DNA from 2 places in the Paenibacillus sp. J31P316 genome. Region 2 is predicted to be linked to the other one. Evidence: riboswitches for the same ligand, from Rfam matches in the RefSeq annotation. Region 2 holds a riboswitch; the other holds the start of a gene.
The links. A riboswitch is a leader RNA that binds a small molecule or an ion and turns the genes downstream of it on or off. The one in region 2 is predicted to bind cyclic di-GMP.
Positions count from the first base shown of each region.

Region 1 (9,959 bases), on a different contig from region 2:
CCAGTTCGATTTTCGGGACATTACGATGGAACGGGCAAGCAGCAGCCAGATGGGCTTTCATCGCGACATCAGCTGGTACGGCTCGACGGTCGGCGGGAAGATCTGGGATCCGGAGAACCCCTATAAGAGCACGTATGCCTGCGTTATTTATTATTTAAAGGACGTGCACGAATGCTGCCCCGCATTCTGCATCGTACCTTCCAGCCACGAATACAGCTCGCTTGCGGAAGCCAAGGCCGGCTTGGGGGATCAATACCGGGAAGTTCCGATTCGTGGAAAAGCGGGAACGGCGATTCTGTACAATATTACGACCTACCATACGCGCAACGGCGGCAAGCCGGAATGCACGCACGGCAGGCGGACGATGCACAATTACCACTCCCGGACGACGAGCGCGCCGCTCACGAACTGGGCTACCGTGCCGGAGGAATTGGCGCTGAGCGACGACAAGGACACTCGGCTGTTCTACTCGCAATGGACGCCGAATCAGATCAAATACGCACGGGATCATTACGCGAAGCCGGTGCCTTCGTATTATCCGGTGAACGCGATTAAGTAGCTCTATTAGGAAAGAAGCCGTCTCCCGAGTACTGCGGGACGACGGCTTTGCTTATTCCGCAATGAAATTACGCTTGGTCGCCACGATGATGTCGTTCAGGTTGTCGCTCTGCTTCGCCAGCATGAAAGCCAAGTCCGATGACCTGTGGATGAGCGAATGCTGCTCTTGCGCGCACCCTTCCGCGGTCACGACGCTTCTCGTCAGTTCGGCCGACAACTCCGATATGTCGTTCAAGGTTACGCTGAACTGCTGCGTGCTTGCCGACATCTGCCGCGATGCGCCGGAGATGTGATGCATCCTCTCCGCTACCGCCTGCACGGAACGCAGGATTTGCTCGAATGCATCGCCGGCTCTCGCGACGGCTTGCTCGCCGCTGCTCACTTCGTCGATCACGCGACTCATGGACGTCATGGATATCCGGTTGTTCTCTTGCATTTCCTGCACGAGAAGCGCGATCCGCTGAGCAGATTCGGTCGTTTGCTCCGAGAGCTGGCGCACCTCGGCCGAGACCACGGCAAAGCCTCTGCCGTGGTCACCCGCCCGCGCCGCTTCGATGGCGGCGTTCAGCGCCAGCAGGTTGGTTCGCGACGCAATATCGGTAATCAGGCCGATAATATCGTCGATTTCCCGGGAGCGTTCGCCAAGCTGCCGGATCGTGGCAGCCGAATCGCGCACGGCGCGGCTCATGGCCTGCATTTGGGCGACCGCTGTCTGGACGGACGCATTGCCGCCTTCGGCTTGGCGCGCGACTTCCTCGGAGTAGCTTGACGTGGCGGCAGCCGTCTCCGCGATCGTCAGCATGTCCTTCAACATCTCCGCAACCGCTTCCCGGCTCACGCGGGCGCCATGCTCTTGGCGGTGAGAGGCCTGGTCCGCATGCTCCATCGATTGGATGGCTTGTGCCGCAAGCAACCTCAGCGATTCGGAATTGCCGGTCAGTTCTTTGGCATTCATGCGCACTTGATCGGAGGTTTCGGTCATGGTCGCGACGATTCGGTTGACGGCTTCATGGATCTTGCGCTCCTGCGCGCCCTCCAATCTCGACACGAAGCTTCTGCGGGTCATGATTTGGTAGGTCACGGCGCCGATGAAGAGAATCACGAATACGAGGTGAATGCAAACCATGCCGAAGGAATAATCATTCGTGCCGTAGACCAGCCGGGGGAAGTACAGGAAGCCGAGCAGATGTTGAAGGGAGAAGAGGACGGTGCTCGTCAGGAGCAGCAGGATTCGCTCGTAATATAGAATGACCGCCAGCACCATGAAGATCGAGAAATGATATTCAACCATGCCTTGACCGGCCATGATGACCGCCATGCTTCCGAACGTCAGCGACAGGGAAAGCAGGAGTGCCGAAGGCTTGCCGTGCTGAATGCGCATACATAGCAAAGCGCCGAGAAAGAAAAGAATCGGAAGCGCCAAGAAAAGCAGGTTTGAATTCGTCATTGAAGCGTCGCCGGGCATGGCGTGACTTCCATGCTGCGGCATGAATTCGGTAAAGCCGTGGAGCGCTTGCACCGCCACCATCAAGATCAACGTACCTAATGCGATCCATCTCATGACGCGATTCTTCTCGATCAACAATGTGTATCCTCCTCCATAGTTAAAAGAAAGAGCCCATCCAATAAGGATGGACTCCTTATTTACAAAGATAACCCGTCTACCATGGCGCCGCATCGAAATGCGTTACTTTAGGCCTCGGCTTTGCGTCCCGCTGTTTCCAACGGTTTGCCTTTTGCTCATGTAAATGGTCCTTGAAATAATGGAAAACTTGCGAACATTGTCATTATATAGGGAATTTGTCGCACTGCATAGTAAATATTTGTAAAATTTTAAGGAATTTTCGTCTAAACCATCGCGTCCGCGCGCACGACCTCGTCGAATTTCTCGGCCGTGATCAGCCCGCTCCGAATGGCGGCTTCGCGCAGCGTCAACCCTTCCTTGTGAGCCGTCTTCGCGATCGTCGCCGCGTTCTCGTAGCCGATATGCGGATTGAGCGCCGTCACGAGCATGAGCGACTCATTGAGCAGCCGCGTAATCGCCTCGCGGTTCGGCTCGATGCCGACGGCGCAGTGCTCGTCGAACGAGCGCATGGCGTCGCCCAGCAGCCGCGCGGACTGCAGGAAGTTGTGGATGATGACCGGCTTGAACACGTTCAGCTCGAAATTGCCTTGGCTCGCGGCGAAGCCGATCGCAGCGTCGTTGCCCATGACCTGGCAGACGACCATCGTCATCGCCTCGCACTGGGTCGGATTCACCTTGCCTGGCATGATGGAGCTGCCCGGCTCGTTCTCGGGAATCCGCAGCTCGCCGATGCCGCAGCGCGGACCGCTCGCCAGCCAGCGAACGTCGTTGGCGATCTTCATAAGGTCTGCCGCCAGCGCCTTGAAGGCGCCGTGCACGAAGACGATTTCGTCATGGCTCGTCAAGGCGTGGAACTTATTCGGCGCGCTGACGAAACGCTTGCCCGTCATGCCGCCGATCGCTTCGGCGACCTTCTCTCCGAAGCCCGGCGGCGCGTTCAGCCCCGTGCCGACGGCCGTGCCGCCGATCGCGAGCTCGCGGAGCTCTTCGCGGGCGATGCCGATGTTCCGCTCGGCCTTCTCGAGCATGCGGACCCAGCCGCTGATTTCTTGGCCGAGCGTGAGCGGCGTCGCGTCCTGCAAATGCGTACGGCCGATTTTGATGATATCGGCGAATGCCTTGCTCTTCTCCGCGAGCGTAGCCTTCAGCTGCGCTATCGCCGGCAAAACCGTATCCTCGACGGCGATCAGCGCCGCCACGTGCATGGCGGTCGGGAAGGTGTCGTTGGAGCTTTGCGAGCGGTTGACGTCGTCGTTGGGATGCACCTTGGCGCCGGCATCCTCGGCGCTGCCGCCCGCCAGCAGCTGGCCTGCCCGGCGCGCAATCACTTCGTTGACGTTCATGTTCGACTGCGTGCCGCTCCCGGTCTGCCAGACGGCGAGCGGGAATTCTCCGTCCCATTGGCCTGCGATGATTTCATCCGCCGCGGCCGCAATGGCGCCTGCCTTGGCTTCGTCCAGCTTGCCCAGCCCGCCGTTGACGGACGCCGCCGCCTTCTTCAAATACGCGAAAGCCTGAATGAGCTCGCGCGGCATTTTCTCCGTGCCGATCTTGAAGTTATGGAGACTGCGTTCGGTCTGCGCCCCCCACAGCCGATTCGCGTCGACTTTGATTTCGCCCATGGAGTCTTTCTCAATGCGATATTCCATCATGCCTTGCCCCTTCCTGTGGTTCAAGTTTCAGGCTGCGTGCACTGCTTATGTTTCGAACGCAATCTATGTCTATTATTCAAGTAAAGAGGCGATGCATGAATCATCATGCGCCGCCTCTAGTTATGATTTCCTATTCATGGTCATGCGATACGGCTGAATTCAGTTGGAATCCGGCCTACGCCGGAAAATGCGTCCTAAGCTCGTCCGGGATCGGCCGGCTCGTTCGCGTCTCCGCATCCATCGTAACGCACGTGACGAGCGCATCCGCGCATCGTTCCCCTGCCTGATTCACGACTTCCTGCTTCAATATGTAGCTCGTGCGCCCCGCCCGTTCTGCTTCCGTCGTGATGATGAGCCGGTCCCCTTGTCTGCATTCTCGGCGGTAATTGATGTTGATGTTCACCGTCACCGTTTGGATGCCCATCGCAAGAAACGTCTCGTACGCGAGCCCCGACCGCTCATACCATTCCTCGCGGCCCCATTCCAAATACTCCAGGTACTTGGCGTTGTTCACATGTCCGTTGACATCGATTTCCGTCGAACGGACGACGATCTCTAGACTAACGCTGCCGATGCCATTCACTCTCCTTCGCGGGGATGCGGCGTTTAACTTTCCGATTGACTGATCCTATGGTAGCGCTCCGGCCTGCCCATGTCAAAACGCCGACCCGCTTACAAAAAAAGTTGCACGAAAGGCAACCATACAGAAGCCAAAACCCGGCTTAACCCGGTTTTAGATCTGAGATGTTGTACTTCCTGCAACGATGAAAGTTTTACGATAGATTTATTGATCGGCGTCCATCCGCATCGCCTGCCCGCCTAACGGAAGGGCGGACGTATTCGTCCTGCTCAGCAGGCGCTCTACCGCAAAGACCGAGCCGAGCACGGCAACCAGACCCGCCAGCGAAGCTGCCACGGAGACCGGCGTCACCCATAGGACCGCAGGATGCGTCAAGAAGGGGATAAGCGCCACGGCAATGATCGGCGGCGCGTTCAGCTTCATCGTCCGGACGAACCAAATCGCAAAGAGCGTGCAGACGAACAACGACACCATGCCGCTGTTGACGGTATACGCCAGCGTGCCGACGGTCGAAGAAATCACCGCGCCGCAGGCGATGCCGATCAGCTCTTTCATTTTCGGCGACCTGGTGATGAAGAGGAAGCCGAAGGCCCCAAGCGTCGGGAAAAACATCATATGCATGCCGGACGAATGCGAGGACAGCCAATAGATGAACATGATATATAAACCTAAGCCAACGGATCTGATAAACATGATGTCCTACCTTTCTCCAACTGGAATAGCCATTCACAAACCTTACATGACATAGCAGCTTTCAAGAGTTTAGATCAGTTCGGCGGCTGCGTCAATATTAAAATCGCACCAGCTTGGCGATAAGTCCGAATGAAAAGCCGTGACAAACCTCCGCGTCCTTTGTATCATAAAAATGGAATAATTCGACAAGAAAGGTGCTGAAAGGATGAAGTGGATTCGTTTTAGATTCATCGCCTTGCTGGCAGCTCTCCTCATGCTCGTGCCTTTCTCGCAGGCAGCGGCCGAGGGAGAGAAGATTACGTACGCGTTTGACCGAATCGAGGTCGTCTATGCGGCCGAATTCACGATGTATCCCAATGCCGCCGCGCAAGATCATTGGCTATCCCAAATCGCCGGCGGACCGGACAAGCCGATTCAAATTCTGTATGGAATCCTGCACCTCTATAATGGAGACCAGTATACCGACGAGCAATTTATCAAAATGTCGGGCGAAGCCGGATCGGAGCGATTCCTGAGCAATTCGCAGAGCAACGAATACTACGATGCTGCTTATACGCTCAAACGGTCGACCTCCATACAGTTCTGGTCCGGCAAGAAGCTTGACGGCGAGAACGTCGTGAAGGATTTTAGCGAGCCGCTGAAGTCGGTCACGCTCGTCCAATCGTTCGATCCGCAGGGACAACTGACGGGGTTCAATCTCCATGTTCAGCCGCTAATCTTACCGGGCAGCGAATGGAACTCCCCCTCCGGCTATGTCGGTTCCTACACGTCCGATCCTAACAGTCTTCAAAATACCGGCGAATTAAACGGCAAACCTGTTGATTCCCAGCCGGAAGTGCCCGTGGCGGACGAGCCTGCGCCTGGGCAGGACAAGCCGGAGCAGGAGCCGCAGCCGGAGCAGCCCCCAGTTAACGAGCCGGCCCCCGGGCAGGACAAGCCGAATCCGGATCAGTCTCAACAGAAGCCGGCGGAGCAGTCCAATACAGAGGGGATTCAGCCATGATGAAGAAAACTTCTGCAATCTGCATGCTGCTGGCGATATTCACGCTCATCACCTCTTCGGTATTTGCCGGGTCGGACAGTCGCGTGAAGCAGGCCGACGTCTTAAAGCAGCTGGGCTTGTTCACGGGTACGGAACAGGGCTACCAGCTGGAGGACACCTTTACCCGCGCGCAAGGAACCGCCATGCTGCTTCGCTTATCCGGCGAGGAAGCGGACGCGGTCAAGGCGGGAGGGAAGCCTGCTTTCGCGGATGTGGCCAGCTCCAATTGGGCCGCCGCCTCCATCGCTTATGCCGTCAAGAAGGGGTATGTGAAAGGCGTTAGCGCTACTGCTTTCGCTCCCGCGCGTCCGATGTCGGGCAACGAATTCTTGACGCTGCTCAATCGGCTGCTCGGCGCCAAAGACGCCGTTCCTGCCAATGCGGCCGAGCTGTCGCAAAAGAACGGTCTTCTGCAAGCGGAAGCGGCCTCAAGGCTGACCGCTGCCACCCCGTTCCTGCGAGGCGATATGATCGAAGCCGCTTATGCCGCGCTGCTCGCCCATCCAGCCGGCAGCAAACTTACGCTGCTTCAGACGCTCGTCGAAGTCAAGGGAGCGGTTACGGCTGCGAACGCCGCGGCAAGCGGCCTTTATGCGCCTCCATCCGCGGGGGCGACGGATGCGCCGGACTTTTACACGCCGAAGCCGGGAACCGATCCGCTCGATGCGATGGAGGAAGCCATTCAGCAGAAGCTCGACGGGAAATAGGTGGCTTGTCCCGAGTAAGCACCAATTCGCAACAAAAAAAGGGATGGAGCAGAGCAAATGCCTGCGCCATCCCTTTACTATTTCTTCTACCACTCCGCGAACGAACCGTCCTCGTACGCCAATCTCGGCGTATCCCAATCGCCGCCGTAGCTGCGCTCGATCAGCGCTTCCTCGTTGATCTCGATGCCGAGTCCGGGACCTTGCGGAACGGCAATATTGCCGCCTTCGATCCGGAACGGCTGCTTCAGGTAGCCTTCGCCAAGATCCCATTTCTCCGCCATGGACGGGTGCTCCTGGATGAGGAAATTCGGCGTGCAGGCGTCGAGCTGCAGACAGGAGGCCAGCGAGATCGGGCCGAGCGGATTATGCGGCGCGACGGAGGCGTAATGCACCTCGGCCATCGCGGCGATTTTGCGTCCCTCGAAGATGCCCCCGGCATGGCAAAGGTCCGGCTGCACGATGGCGACTGCCCCCTTCTCGAGCACCTCGCGGAAGCCCCAACGCGTGAACAGACGCTCGCCCGTCGCGATCGGAATGCTCGTCGACTGCGCGACGCGCAGCAGCGCATCCACGTTCTCCGGCAGGCAAGGCTCCTCGATGAACATCGGATAATACGTCTCCAGCGCAGCCGCGAGCCGGATGGACATCGCCGGACTGACGCGCCCGTGGAAATCGATGGCGATGTCGAGCCCGCTGCCCGCCGCTTCGCGGATCGCCGCGAACTTCGAGGTTACGCCTTCCACGAAAGCGAGCGTGTCCACCTGCCGCACCGGCGCGTCGACGCCGATCTTGATCGCGGTGAATCCCGCTTCCATCCGCTTCTTCGCGTTGGCTGCGATCTCATCCGGCGTCGCTCCTCCGCAGTGGCTGTACATGCGGATCGTCTCGCGGCATTTGCCGCCGAGCATCTCGTAGACGGGCATGTTGTAGAACTTGCCCTTGATGTCCCACAACGCCTGCTCGATGCCGCTGATCGCGCTCACCAGCACCGGGCCGCCGCGGTAAAACGTGCCCCGGTACATGACTTGCCAATGATGCTCGATGCGCATCGGATCCTGGCCGATCAAATACCGCTTCAGTTCTTCGACCGCGGTCGCGACGGTGAGCGCACGACCTTCGACAATCGGCTCTCCCCATCCGCAGATTCCCTCGTCCGTCTCAATCTTCAGAAATAGCCAGCGCGGTTTCACATGGTACAGCTTCATATCGGTGATTTTCATAACGCTTCGTCTCCTCCTGCATCTTGGTACTGTAATCGACCATGCTCGGTTCGTATGACTCGCGGAATTTAAGCGCACTCGGGTTGGTTGGCAGAATAAATGCGTTTTTGCAGTTATTTACTGGCCCAATCGGTTCATGCGTGGAAATAACTGCAGTTATGCATCTATTTCCACGCTTTTGTTCGATAGCTGACGATAGAATGTAAAATAAGTGCTCATTTGCAGTTATTTGCTCTAAGAGCTCGTTTGAGGACGAAATAAGCGCACATTTGCAGTTATTAGTTAGAAATGGCGGAACAGCCCTAGCCCTTATCGGCCCATACCGGCAGCAGCGAGCCGCCGTCCATGTACATCGTCGTTCCCGTCATGTAGCCTGCATGCTCGGACGAGAGGAAAACGGCAGCCTCGCCGACTTCCGCCGTCGTCGCGAAGCGGCCAAGCGGAATGCGCGAAGACACGTTGGCGATACCCGCGCGCATGCGTTCGTCCTTGGGCTCGCCGAGCAGCGTATAGCCCGGGGCGATTCCGACGACGCGGATGCCATAGCTCGCGAGGTCAAGCGCCATGTTCTTCGTCAGCTTGTTGACTGCCGCTTTCGCCGCGGCGTATACCGTCGCGTTAGACCACGTACCTTCCGCATGGTTGGAACTGATATGGATGAGAACGCCCTTCGTTCCCAGTTCCGCCATGATGCGCGCCGCGCGCTGCGAGCAGAAGTACAGTCCTCTCAGATCGGTATTCATGACTTCGTCGAACAGCTCCGGCGTCGTCTCCAGAAACGGCCGCATCCGCGTAATGCCGGAATTCGCCACGTGAACGTCCAGCCGGTCGAACGAAGCGCGGAAGCCGGCGTACAGACGATCCACGCCTTCGATCGTCGAGATATCCGCCTGCACCGCCTCCGATCGGAGTCCCATCGCGCGAATTTCCGCTACGACGGCTTCGGCCCCTTCCGCGCTGCGGTTGTAATTGACGCACACGTCATACCCCGCCCGGGCAAAAGCCAGCGCAATGCCTCTGCCGATGCCTCTGCCCGATCCGGTCACCAATGCCACTTTGCGTTCCACCTGTATCCCTCATTTCCATGAAGTCTTCCTTGCTTATTTAATTCTTCGCTTCACGATGCTTTCTTCCTTCTTCGCCTCGCTGCGAATCCGCCGGAAGGGAACCAGCAACACTCGCCATCAATAAAAGTCAGCGCATGCAAAAGGCGCCGTTCCGAGGAACGGCGCCCGCAGCGCTCGCATGCGCGGGTGCGCAAGCAATTGTTCATATGCTGTGCTGTATGCACATCTTGCGCACAAACCAGCACATGCTTGGCAATTATCTGCTCCGCAGCTTCGAGAGCAGGCGGAGAATTTCAATGTACAGCCAGACGAGCGTGACGATCAGGCCGAATGCGCCGTACCACTCCATGTACTTCGGAGCGCCGCGCTCCGCGCCTTGCTCGATGAAGTCGAAATCAAGCACGAGGTTCAGCGCGGCGACGACCACGATAACGAGCGAAATCCCGATGCCGATCAGGCTGCTGTCATGCAGATAAGGAACCGTTACGTCGAACATGCCCAGCACCATGCTGACGAGATAAAGCAGCGCGATGCCGGCCGTGGCCGCGAAGACGCCAAGCTTGAAATTCTCTGTCGCCCGGATGATGCGCGTCTTGTACGCGACCAGCAGCGCGAAGAATACGCACATCGTCACAAGCGCCGCTTGCAGCGTAATCCCGCCGTACGACGACTCGTAAGTTGCGCTGAGCGCACCGAGGAACGCGCCTTCCAGCGCGGCATAGACCGGTACCAGGAACGGCGCCGTGCGCGGTTTGAAGCTGATGATCAGCGCGCAGATGAGTCCGCCGATTGCCCCGCCGATCACGTAAGGCATCACGTCGTGGCCCTTGAAATACATGTTCCATGTCGCGAACG
Region 1 covers NZ_JBWDNI010000004.1:227,493-237,451, reverse strand. The annotation lists gene AC0YNU_RS16490 (phytanoyl-CoA dioxygenase family protein) at 1-559, shown strand, start outside; gene AC0YNU_RS16485 (methyl-accepting chemotaxis protein) at 611-2,140, opposite strand; cyclic di-GMP riboswitch class I at 2,207-2,302, opposite strand; gene fumC (class II fumarate hydratase) at 2,407-3,792, opposite strand; gene AC0YNU_RS16475 (acyl-CoA thioesterase) at 3,971-4,378, opposite strand; gene AC0YNU_RS16470 (hypothetical protein) at 4,580-5,068, opposite strand; gene AC0YNU_RS16465 (hypothetical protein) at 5,274-6,071, shown strand; gene AC0YNU_RS16460 (S-layer homology domain-containing protein) at 6,068-6,817, shown strand; gene dgoD (galactonate dehydratase) at 6,904-8,037, opposite strand; gene AC0YNU_RS16450 (SDR family NAD(P)-dependent oxidoreductase) at 8,340-9,104, opposite strand; gene AC0YNU_RS16445 (Bax inhibitor-1/YccA family protein) at 9,361-9,959, opposite strand, start outside.
Region 1: another riboswitch for cyclic di-GMP. It lies ahead of AC0YNU_RS16485 (methyl-accepting chemotaxis protein); the one in region 2 lies ahead of AC0YNU_RS14800 (PilZ domain-containing protein).

Region 2 (9,959 bases):
GGAAGATTCGCTTGTTCGGCCATTCGCTTGGCGGATATGCATCGCTTGCTTTCGCCGAGAAGCATCCTGATCAGCTGGCTTCGTTCAGCCTCGTGCATTCTACGGCTAAGCCGGACAGCGAAGAGGCGAAGGGGAACCGGGACAAGGCGGCAGCGACGCTGCGGGCGGACGGAATCGCCTCGTTCGTGGAAGGCTTGGTTCCAAAGCTGTTCGCGCCCGCTCACCGGGAATCGATGGTCGAAGACGTGCAGCGCATGATCGACGTCGGCTATGGAACGGATGCGGAAGGAGCGGCTGCGACTGCGCTCGGCATGAAGGCCCGGCCCGACCGCACGAGCGTGCTCGATGGATTGACCGTGCCGCGCCTGCTGGTGGCGGGCTCGGAAGACGGCGTAATCCCGCCGGCAAACACGTTCACGACGGACGGTCCGCACGTTACGCAGGCGCTGCTGGAAGGCTCCGGACATATGAGCATGGTGGAAGCGCCGCAGCAGCTGGCAGCGGAAATCGTTGCTTTTTTGAACGAAACGGCAAAATAAATCGTCGGATAGTGAACATTTTGCTGCAATAAACAGTCTATAGACGTGGACGGTCGGCGGCGTAAGCGGAACGGGATGGACTTAAGGAGGGACGTCGGTGGTGTTTCAACGGGATTTTTTCATGCGCATGATCGAACAGATGGGGGAAGCTGCGGGCGTCATCATGGGGTTGCGCCAACAGCGCAAGCACGAAGAGGCGCTCCTGGTCATCGATGATTTATTGGACCGGCAATTCCGGATGAACGGCAAACTGATTCGCCAGCTGTCGGATGCCGACCTCGTGCGGATGATGACGACGAACGGAATGGTCGAAACGGCGAATTTGAGCGGCGTCGCGCTATTAATGAAGGAAGAAGCGTCGATCCTGAACGAGCTTGGCCGGACGGAGCAGAGCTATCCTATCCAGTTGAAGGCCTTTCACCTGTTCATGCGGCTTGCGCTGCTGGACGCGCCGGCAATGCTGCGGACGCCGTCGGAAGAAGCGGCCGACCTGGCGGAGCAGCTGGACGGCTATGAGCTGCCCCGCGCGACGAAGCTGCTGATGTGGGAATGGCATGAGGGCGACAAGCGGTATGACGATGCCGAGAACATCCTTCATGAGCTGCTCGAGGACGGAATGATTCCGCGCGAAGAAGCGGAGGAATTTTACCGCAGGCTGCTGCTTCTGCCGGACGAGTCGCTGGAGGCGGGGGGATTGCCCCGCGATGAAGTCGTCGAGGGGCTGGAACGAATCAAGCAAGATCGGGAATGAATGAACGGCGATTACTCAAGCGGTTTAGGAGCTGAAGGACAGAAGATGGACAGCAGTAAGGAACAATGGCAGCTAGACATGGAGCAGTGGGTGTCGGAAGGACGGCTGAAGGGAGCGACATTCAGTCAGCTTCGCCGCAAAGACGGCGATATCCCGGCCAAGACGGTCATCCGGCCTGTCGAGCTCAAAGGCGCGCTCCACTATCAATTTCAATACTATTGCGATAATAAAGTCACGCACGAGAACGTTCCGCAGGAGCTGGCAGCGGATCGCATGACGGACTGGCTCGCTTCGAATTACCGTCAAGCGCTGATCCGTACCGACGATGCCGACGTTCAGGTGCTCTTCTCCAAGAAAGGCAAAGCCGCCGTGCTCAGCAAGCCTTCGGCGCCGACGGCCGCAGGCAAGAACGAGACGCTCGCCCATAACAGGCAGAAGCAGCGGGTCGTGCGGGAGGGAGAAGCGGCGCCATTCCTCGTGGAGCTCGGCATCATGACGAAGGACGGCCAGGTGGCCGCGAAGAAACAGGACAAGTTTCGCCAAATCAACCGGTTTCTCGAGATGGTCGCCGACGTGCTGCCCCATTTGCCGGCTGACCGTGAAATTACGATCGTCGATTTCGGCTGCGGCAAATCGTACTTGACCTTCGCACTCTATCATCTGCTCGCCGTGCAGCAGGGCAGGCGCATCTCCGTCGTCGGCCTGGACTTGAAGGCGGATGTGATCGCCTTCTGCTCGGAGCTCGCGAAGAAGCTCGGCTATGACAATCTTCGCTTTCAGGTCGGAGATATCGCGGATTACAAGGATCAGTCCCAAGTCGATATGGTCGTAACGCTTCATGCCTGCGATACCGCGACGGATGCTGCATTGGTCAAGGCGATCGAATGGGGAGCATCGGTCATTCTATCCGTGCCGTGCTGCCAGCATGAGCTCTTCAAACAGATCGCGAACGAGACGATGAAGCCCTTGCTGTCGCATGGCCTGCTGAAGGAGCGTTTCTCCGCGCTCGCGACGGACGCTATCCGCGCGCAGCTGCTGGAAGTACTCGGGTATCGCACGCAGCTGCTGGAATTCATCGATCCCGAGCATACGCCGAAGAACATGCTCATCCGCGCCGTCAGAACGGCGGGAAGCGGCAGCGATGCCGCACGCAAATGGCGGGAATACGAGGCGTTCCGGGATATGCTCCAGGTGTCGCCGTATTTGGAGCGGGCACTTGAACAACGGCTTAAGCAAGCCGCTATGGATGTTAAATAAGTTAACAACAATTGTTGTCGAATATCTGAACAGTGTGATAGAATGGAAGAGCATATGACAGATTGTCCCAGGTCTTTTTTCATAGACAACTATATAGTGATTTGGGTGGAGAACATGGGACTTATGACGGGTATAGATTTAAGCTTGCTGGCAAGCTTGTTCGCCATCTTCATCTATGTATTCATTAAGAACGTTATCTCTGCGCAATATAAAGTCTATCTGCTCTTCCACTTCTTCATGATGATTTGGCCGGTCGGCCAAATCGGCGTCCACACGACAGATCAACCACACCTTCAGATTGCCTATATAACCCTATCTTTCGTCGGTTTATCGATGCTCGGTTTCGGCTGGGTGCTATTTGCCAAATATCTCGTGAGCGGCTCTTATTATAAGCCGAACCTCAGCACCGTACTATTGGTTCTCGCGCCGTCACTTCTGTTGTCGGCCGCCATGATTTGGAATCCATGGCATACGTTCGTTGCTCCGGTTCATGACAGCTACGAGGAACGCGTATACGGTCCTGTTTTTTGGTGCATGGTGGTGCTGCTGCATGCTTACTTTGTCTATTCGGTCCTTCTCCTGTGGCGCAAGGCTCGCCTGCTGACAGATCGAGCAGACAAGGCGCGCATACTGAGTACGCTTATTGGCATCGTCATTATGGTTGCGCTTCCGCTTTTGGATATGTTCGTCAATGTCATCTTGGATCCTTGGCTGCCGGTCATTCCGGGCATTACGTCGTTCGGTATCCTGTTGTCGGACATCTGCTTTTTGATCTCGCTTCAGAAGCATCGTTCTTTCGATCTTGTCAAGATCGCCCAGCAGGATGTCGTGGATACGCTGTCAGTCGGCATCGTCGTTCTGGACGAGAACGACCTCGTGATCGAGGTGAACCGCAACGTATACCCCAAGCTCGGAATCGTCCTTTGGAAACCGTTTAATTTGGCGGCGATTCTAAGTTCCCATGCGCTGCAGGCCGAGGCGGGAGAAGCATTCTTGCTTGAGTTCCGCGACCATGCTTCCAAGCGCCTGCATACGGAGCTGGCCATCGAATTGCCGAATGAACCGAAGCATTATCTGTCTCTCCATACGGCACCGATTCTAGTAGGCGGCAGCTTGAAGGGCAGAGTCATCACGCTACAGGATATTACAGAGCTGAAATCGCATGTTTTGAAGTCTCAGGAGCAGAACAATTCGCTGCAAGAACGGAACCGGGCGTTGATCTATATGCAGGACGAGCTGTTTCAGGCTAACCGCAAGCTCGAACAGATGGCGGTTACCGACAGCTTGACCGGCTGCTTTAACCGCAGGTTTCTGATGCAGCAGCTTGAGCACGAGGTGCTGACGAATTTACGATACAGGATTCCGTTTGCGATTCTTTTGTTCGATATCGATTTGTTCAAGCACGTGAACGATAACTATGGCCATCTGGTCGGGGACGAGGTCATCAAGCGTACGGCAGAAGCGGTGCGGGGCTCTTTGCGCCGTACCGACATCCTGGCCAGATACGGCGGCGAAGAGTTTACCGTTTACTTGCCGCATACGACCAAGGAGCAAGCCGAGATGCTGGCGCAGCGCATTCGCGAAGTGGTGGAATCCAACGAGATTCCGGCAGGCCGCGGACGAGCGCCGATATCCGTGACGATCAGCATGGGCATGCATGTCGTGGAGGAACAGACCGACATTCAGATTACCGACGTCAAGTCCTATCTCAGGGACTTGTTCACCAAAATCGATACGGCGCTGTACCGGGCCAAACATAATGGGCGGAACCGGGTCGTTAATCATTGATTGGAGAGGGGATCAGCGAATTGTCAAAGAACGGACGAATACTTGCAACTGCCGCAGCATTGGGAATGACATCGGCAGCAGCAGGTCTATGCTATATGGCATCCAGTCAAGGACATTTGCTGCTTCCCGTCCAGCTTGGGCTCGCCGCCTTAGGGGCAGCGGCTTTCCCGGCGGCTTGGCTGGCCGGCCGCAGCTACGATCGATTGCGGATCGAGGCGACGACCGACTGTCTCACGGGCGCCTACAATCGCAGGTTCATCGAAGCGACGTTCAAGAAGCTGCTTCGGAAGGCGGGCCGAAGACGCAAGCGAATGACGGTAATCATGCTGGACGTCAACGATTTCAAAGAAGTAAACGACCGCTTCGGCCATCATCAAGGCGATACGGCGCTTGCCTTGATCGCGGACACGCTGAAGTCCTGCTCCGAACGCGGCGAGTTCGTTGGCAGATGGGGCGGCGACGAGTTCATCTTGATCTGTCCTTATGCCGACGACAAAGGAATTGAACGCATCACCAAACGAATTCACGAACAGCTGCTTGGCATTTCCAGACGGATCGGGCTTCGATTATCGGTGTCGATCGGTTATGCGGTTTTTCCCGATCAAGGAAAAGACCTAAGCCAATTGACCTATACGGCCGATAAAAACATGTATGCGGACAAATATATGTGCAAGATGCAAGATTCCGAACCGGCAGCGCTGCAGGCATGAATCATGAGCACGCGACAAAGGCGGGAGAACAACCATGAGAAAAACTAACATCCACTCCGTTGCTCCGGGAGAAAAGCTTGCCCGCCCTATATTACAGGATAATGGAAACGTATTGCTCGGTGCGGGCGTTGAGCTTAATCAACGATTTATCGACAGATTGATGGGGCTTGGCATTGATGTGCTGTTCATCGACGATCCGCTGACGGAAGGCTTGGAGCCGACTTCCGCCATCCAGGACGACACGAGGAAGCGGGCGTCGGACGCCATCTACAAAACGATGAGCACCCTTCGGGATCAGCCGGTCATGAAAGGCCGGACGATCGCGCCGGAGCTCGGAAGAACCTTTCGCAAGGTATTCGGAGACATTCTGGAGGATCTCGTCGGCCGAGAAGAATTAATGGTCAACTTGACGAACATTCATGTCGCCGACAGCTATTTGTTCCATCATTCGCTCAACGTGGCTATTCTAGCAGGTATTATGGGACTCGCCAAAGGGTATAATCGAAATCAACTGGAAGAACTCGGAATGGGCGCCCTGCTGTTCGACGTCGGGATGACCCGAATTCCGAAGGAGCTGCTTAAGAAGCCGGGCGCGTACACGAAGGACGAACGAGCGCAGATGGAGAGGCACACGGAAGAAGGCTTTAATATCATCCGGGCGCAGCACGATATTTCGCTCCTATCGGCCCATTGCGCGCTGCAGCATCACGAACGCTATAACGGCTCCGGTTATCCGCGGCGGCTGCAGCGAGATGAGATCCATGAATACGCGCAGATCGTCGGCATTGCCGACGTATACGATGCGCTGACCTCCACGAGGCCGCATCGAAAGCGATTCACGCCCTCGGAAGCGATCGAGTTTCTGTTTGCGGCGGGCAATACGTATTTTGATTTAGAAATGATCAAAATTTTTTGCAGGCATATCTCGATTTATCCCGTATCGACAACGGTACTGCTGAATTCCGGGCAGATCGGCGTCGTAGCGCTCAACAATCCGCTTGCCGTTCATCGGCCGATCGTGCGAATTATCCGGGAACGAGACGGAACGCCGCCTTCGGCAGCCTATCAAATCGACCTGAAAGACGAGCAGAGCCTCATGATTGTCAAAGAAGTGTAAGTCGTCCAATCCGACCGTCATCCACAACTTCATAGACATCGATACTGGCAAACTTGCCGAAAGGCAAGGACGCAAAGCCAAAGGGTCTAAGGTCCGTTACGACGGATAACTGACAGCCTGGCTGCCGAAATGTGCCCCGGCTTCGGCCTGGGTTCGAGAAGCGGCTCCAGTGATTGGGAAGCGCTTTTTTTCATTTTATGAAGGAGGAATCGGAGAATGGCAGGAGGAACCAAGACTAGGGCCCATGAGTTGTACGGCGGCGATAAGGCGAAATTCTCGATTAAATCCCTGCTTCACAGTCGCACGGTCGTCGAGAAGGACGGTTATGTATCAACAGGTATCTTAACGCATGCCGAAGGCGACATGATGGAAATCGAGCTGACGGAATTCAAACAGTTCGAGCTCGGCGATCCCGTCAACTTGACCCTCTACACGCCGGTGGGCATTCATCGCTTGCGCTCGTCGGTCATTGCGAAGGCTAGCGGCGCACTGGCTGTGCTGTTCCCGGAACGCTCGCTCGTCGGACTTGAGGAAAGGCGCGAATCTCCGCGGGTGGACGCTGCGGTGCGCGGAACCCTGAAGCATAAGCAGTCGCGCGAGGTCACGGTGCGGGACGAGCTGCTTACGTTCGAAGCGGAAGAGGATTTCGAGCTGGTAACGCGCAATATTAGCAACTCCGGTGTCGCTTTTCAATTGGCGTTCGGGCCGCGGCTTAGCATCGGTCAGGTCATTGATGTCTCGCTTGAGCTGGAATCGGCATTCGATTGCCAGATGGAAATCATCCGCCGGGACGAGAATACGCAGCGGGAAACGTTTGGAGCTAGGTTCCTGGAGCTTAACGAACAGCAGCGCCGCGCGTTGCGTGCCTTTCTGATCCGCGAGCAGGTAGGCGCTTATTTTCGGCACAAACAGCTGAAAGCGAAACGATAGAAAAACCTGAATGAAGCTGTGACCAACGGTAAGGGAACCATAATGAAGTCTAGATGAAATCATGATGAAAACATAATGAAACCATTATGAAACCAACCAATGAAATCATAATGATATCAAGGAAGACGCCCGACCGGGGAGCCGGCGGCGTCTTCCTTTTTTGAACCTCGGGGCGAAAGAAGCGCACCCGCGCGAGTCTGCGCCGGAGCGCGTAAGAACGAGAATGTCGGGTTGACCAAGGGAAGGTTGCGAGATGCGGAAGAATGGTTTGCTGGGCGTTGGCTCGTTCATGACGGCATTGGCACTCATGGGAGCAGCATATCAGTACGGCATGTTTTTTGACGAGTCCTTCTATGTATGGGAGTGGTCGATTAGCCTCGGTGCTCTGCTGGCTGTCGGCTGTATGTTCGTATGGAGCTTGCGTCAGCAAGAGGAGAGCAGGAACAGGGAAATGCTGCATCCGGCCGTAGTCGGCTTGTTGCTGGCGGCGCTGTTATACGGGGCCGCGCTGCTGCATGATCCGGTTTCCGTGCTGGGCAGCTTGAAGCAAGCGCTGCGTTATTGCACGTATGCGGCGTTTGCGCTGCTTTTGCAGCTGTGCTTCGGTTCGCCGGAGAAACGCGCAGGGTTGTCGGCTGCGATGCAGGCATCGGGATTGACGGTCGCCGGCAGTGCCTTGGCGGGATGGATGGGGGCGTTGTCATTCCCTTCCATGATCATGATAACCGAGGATAGCAGGCTGTCTGCAGTCGGGGCGCGGCTGGCGGGCTTCGTGCAGTATCCCAACCTCCTGGCTGCGATTGCCGCTGCCTATCTCGCGTGGTCCTGGCTGCTCCTGCTGCGGGCGGGCACAAACAAGCGCTTCTTGCTCGCTTCATTCGGCGCCGTACCTTATCTGCTCGTCTGTCTGCTGACGGAATCCAGAGGAGCATGGCTGGCCTTGGCCCTTGCGTGGCTGGCGGGCTTCGCGATGATGCGCGGCAAAGAGCGCTGCGCTTGGTTGGTCTACGGCGGCTGGACGCTGTTATGCGGCAGCGCCGCTTACCGGGGCGTGGTTGATGCCGGATTGCGGGGCACGTCTGAGGGTGCTGGCGGCTTGGCAACCGCTTCGGAATGGGGGCTGCTGCTGTTGATCATCTTCGCTGCACCGCTTGGATTTCTAGGGCTGCGCGTGTTGATGGACAGAAGCGGAAGTCGATTGCTATGGCGAATGGCTTGGGCTGGCGGGAGTGCCGCTGCGATCGTGTCGGCGTTCTTGCTGCCGGAGGCGATATTCGGTCGTCTTGGAGTCGTGAGCAATGGAGCGTATTCCACGGCTAGCGCGAGGGGACTGTTCTACCGCGATGCCTTGAAGCTCGTTCAGGAAGCTCCGCTATTCGGCAGAGGCGGGGATACATGGCCGAGTCTATTTACGAGCGTGCAATCGCAGCCTTATGTCGGCAACGAAGTGCACAGCGGTGGACTGGAGCTCTTGCTGGACTTGGGCGTCGTCGGTCTATTAGCCGGTATTGCCGTCATGGTTGTTATCCTGCGGACGGTGTGGATTCGCGAACGTACGGGGCTGCTCCCGATCGGCGTGCTGCTGGCGCATGCGTGGATCGATTTCGATTTGTCCTTCGGGTATGATTGGTTGCTGCTTCTGGGATGGATTGTTTATTATTCGAGCGGGGGTGCGGAGAGCGCCAAGGTCGTAGTACAAATCCGTGAGGCGGGAATAAGAGGACACGAGACAGGGAATGCGGCAGTGGCAAGCGGCGGCGCAGCTGAGAGCATGGCAGGGAGGTCTGCTTCGGGAACTCCGAAGCAGAGCGGGCAGGATGGCGGGATGTGCCGCGGGGTTCTCCGCGGCGGCCGCTTGGCTGCGGGCGCTCGGGCCGCGTCGCTGGCCTCGGCCGCCCTATGCTTCGCCGCCGCCGCCGTGCTCGGCTGGCGGCTCGCGGCTGCCGTGCAGCACCGCGAGACGGCGGCTGCCGTCTCCGGCGCTGCGCGAACGGCCGCGCTCCGCGCGGCGCTCGAGGCGAATCCGTACTGGAGCCGGATTCGCCTCGAGCTGGCCGTACTGGCGCCGCCGCGGGAAAGGGCGGCGCTGCTCGCGGCCGGACTGCGCTGGGAGCCGCAGTCCGTGCCGCTGCTATGGGCGCTCGGCCGGGAAGCCGCCGAGCGGGAAGACGTCCGCGGCGCCGCAGGCTGGATGCGCCGCGCGCTGGACCATGACCGCTTCGACCGGGCGAAGCAGACGGAAGCGGTCATCACGATGGCCCGGCTCGCGCAGGACCTGCGAGCCGGGCATCGGCCGGAAGAAGCTCGGCTTGCGGCCGGCGTAGCCGAAGCCTTTTTCGCTTCCTATGAGGCGCTGGACCGCCAATACGACGCGAATGGCCGCCGCTTCGAAGTATCAGCGGCTGCCAAAGCCGCCGCGGAACGAAGCCGCTTGCTTGCGGCCAAGCAGTAGCCGGCCAGGAAGCGCCCGCGCGCTTGGTGCATTGCACTTGCTCTAAGATGCCTGGTCTCGAATCACTCAGCGAACTGCGCTTCGTGCTTACTGTGTTCTAAGATGCCTGGTCTCGAATCACTCAGAATACTGCTCCCTTCGTGCTCGAATGTGCCCAATCATCACCCTACATCTCCAAGAATAGGCAAAGCAATCGAGAGGATTGTCCAATCCAGTGAGCGGCTTACGGCATAAGCTGTAGGAATTCACTGGAAGGAGTGATGATAATGGCATCTGCACGAGTAAAACCCCAATTAGGCGCTCTGAGCACCGGTAGAGTCATCAAACGCGCGGTTCCGCGTAATTTAGTCAAACAAACGGGCCCGATATTCAGTCGTTTGACGGTCGTATGGGTGGCCAATAACGGCGTGCCTTT
Region 2 covers NZ_JBWDNI010000003.1:884,000-893,958, forward strand. The annotation lists gene AC0YNU_RS14770 (alpha/beta fold hydrolase) at 1-539, shown strand, start outside; gene AC0YNU_RS14775 (DUF6483 family protein) at 637-1,290, shown strand; gene AC0YNU_RS14780 (class I SAM-dependent methyltransferase) at 1,336-2,547, shown strand; gene AC0YNU_RS14785 (histidine kinase N-terminal 7TM domain-containing diguanylate cyclase) at 2,671-4,335, shown strand; gene AC0YNU_RS14790 (GGDEF domain-containing protein) at 4,431-5,045, shown strand; gene AC0YNU_RS14795 (HD-GYP domain-containing protein) at 5,080-6,162, shown strand; cyclic di-GMP riboswitch class I at 6,199-6,291, shown strand; gene AC0YNU_RS14800 (PilZ domain-containing protein) at 6,379-7,092, shown strand; gene AC0YNU_RS14805 (O-antigen ligase family protein) at 7,346-9,544, shown strand; gene AC0YNU_RS14810 (hypothetical protein) at 9,811-9,959, shown strand, end outside.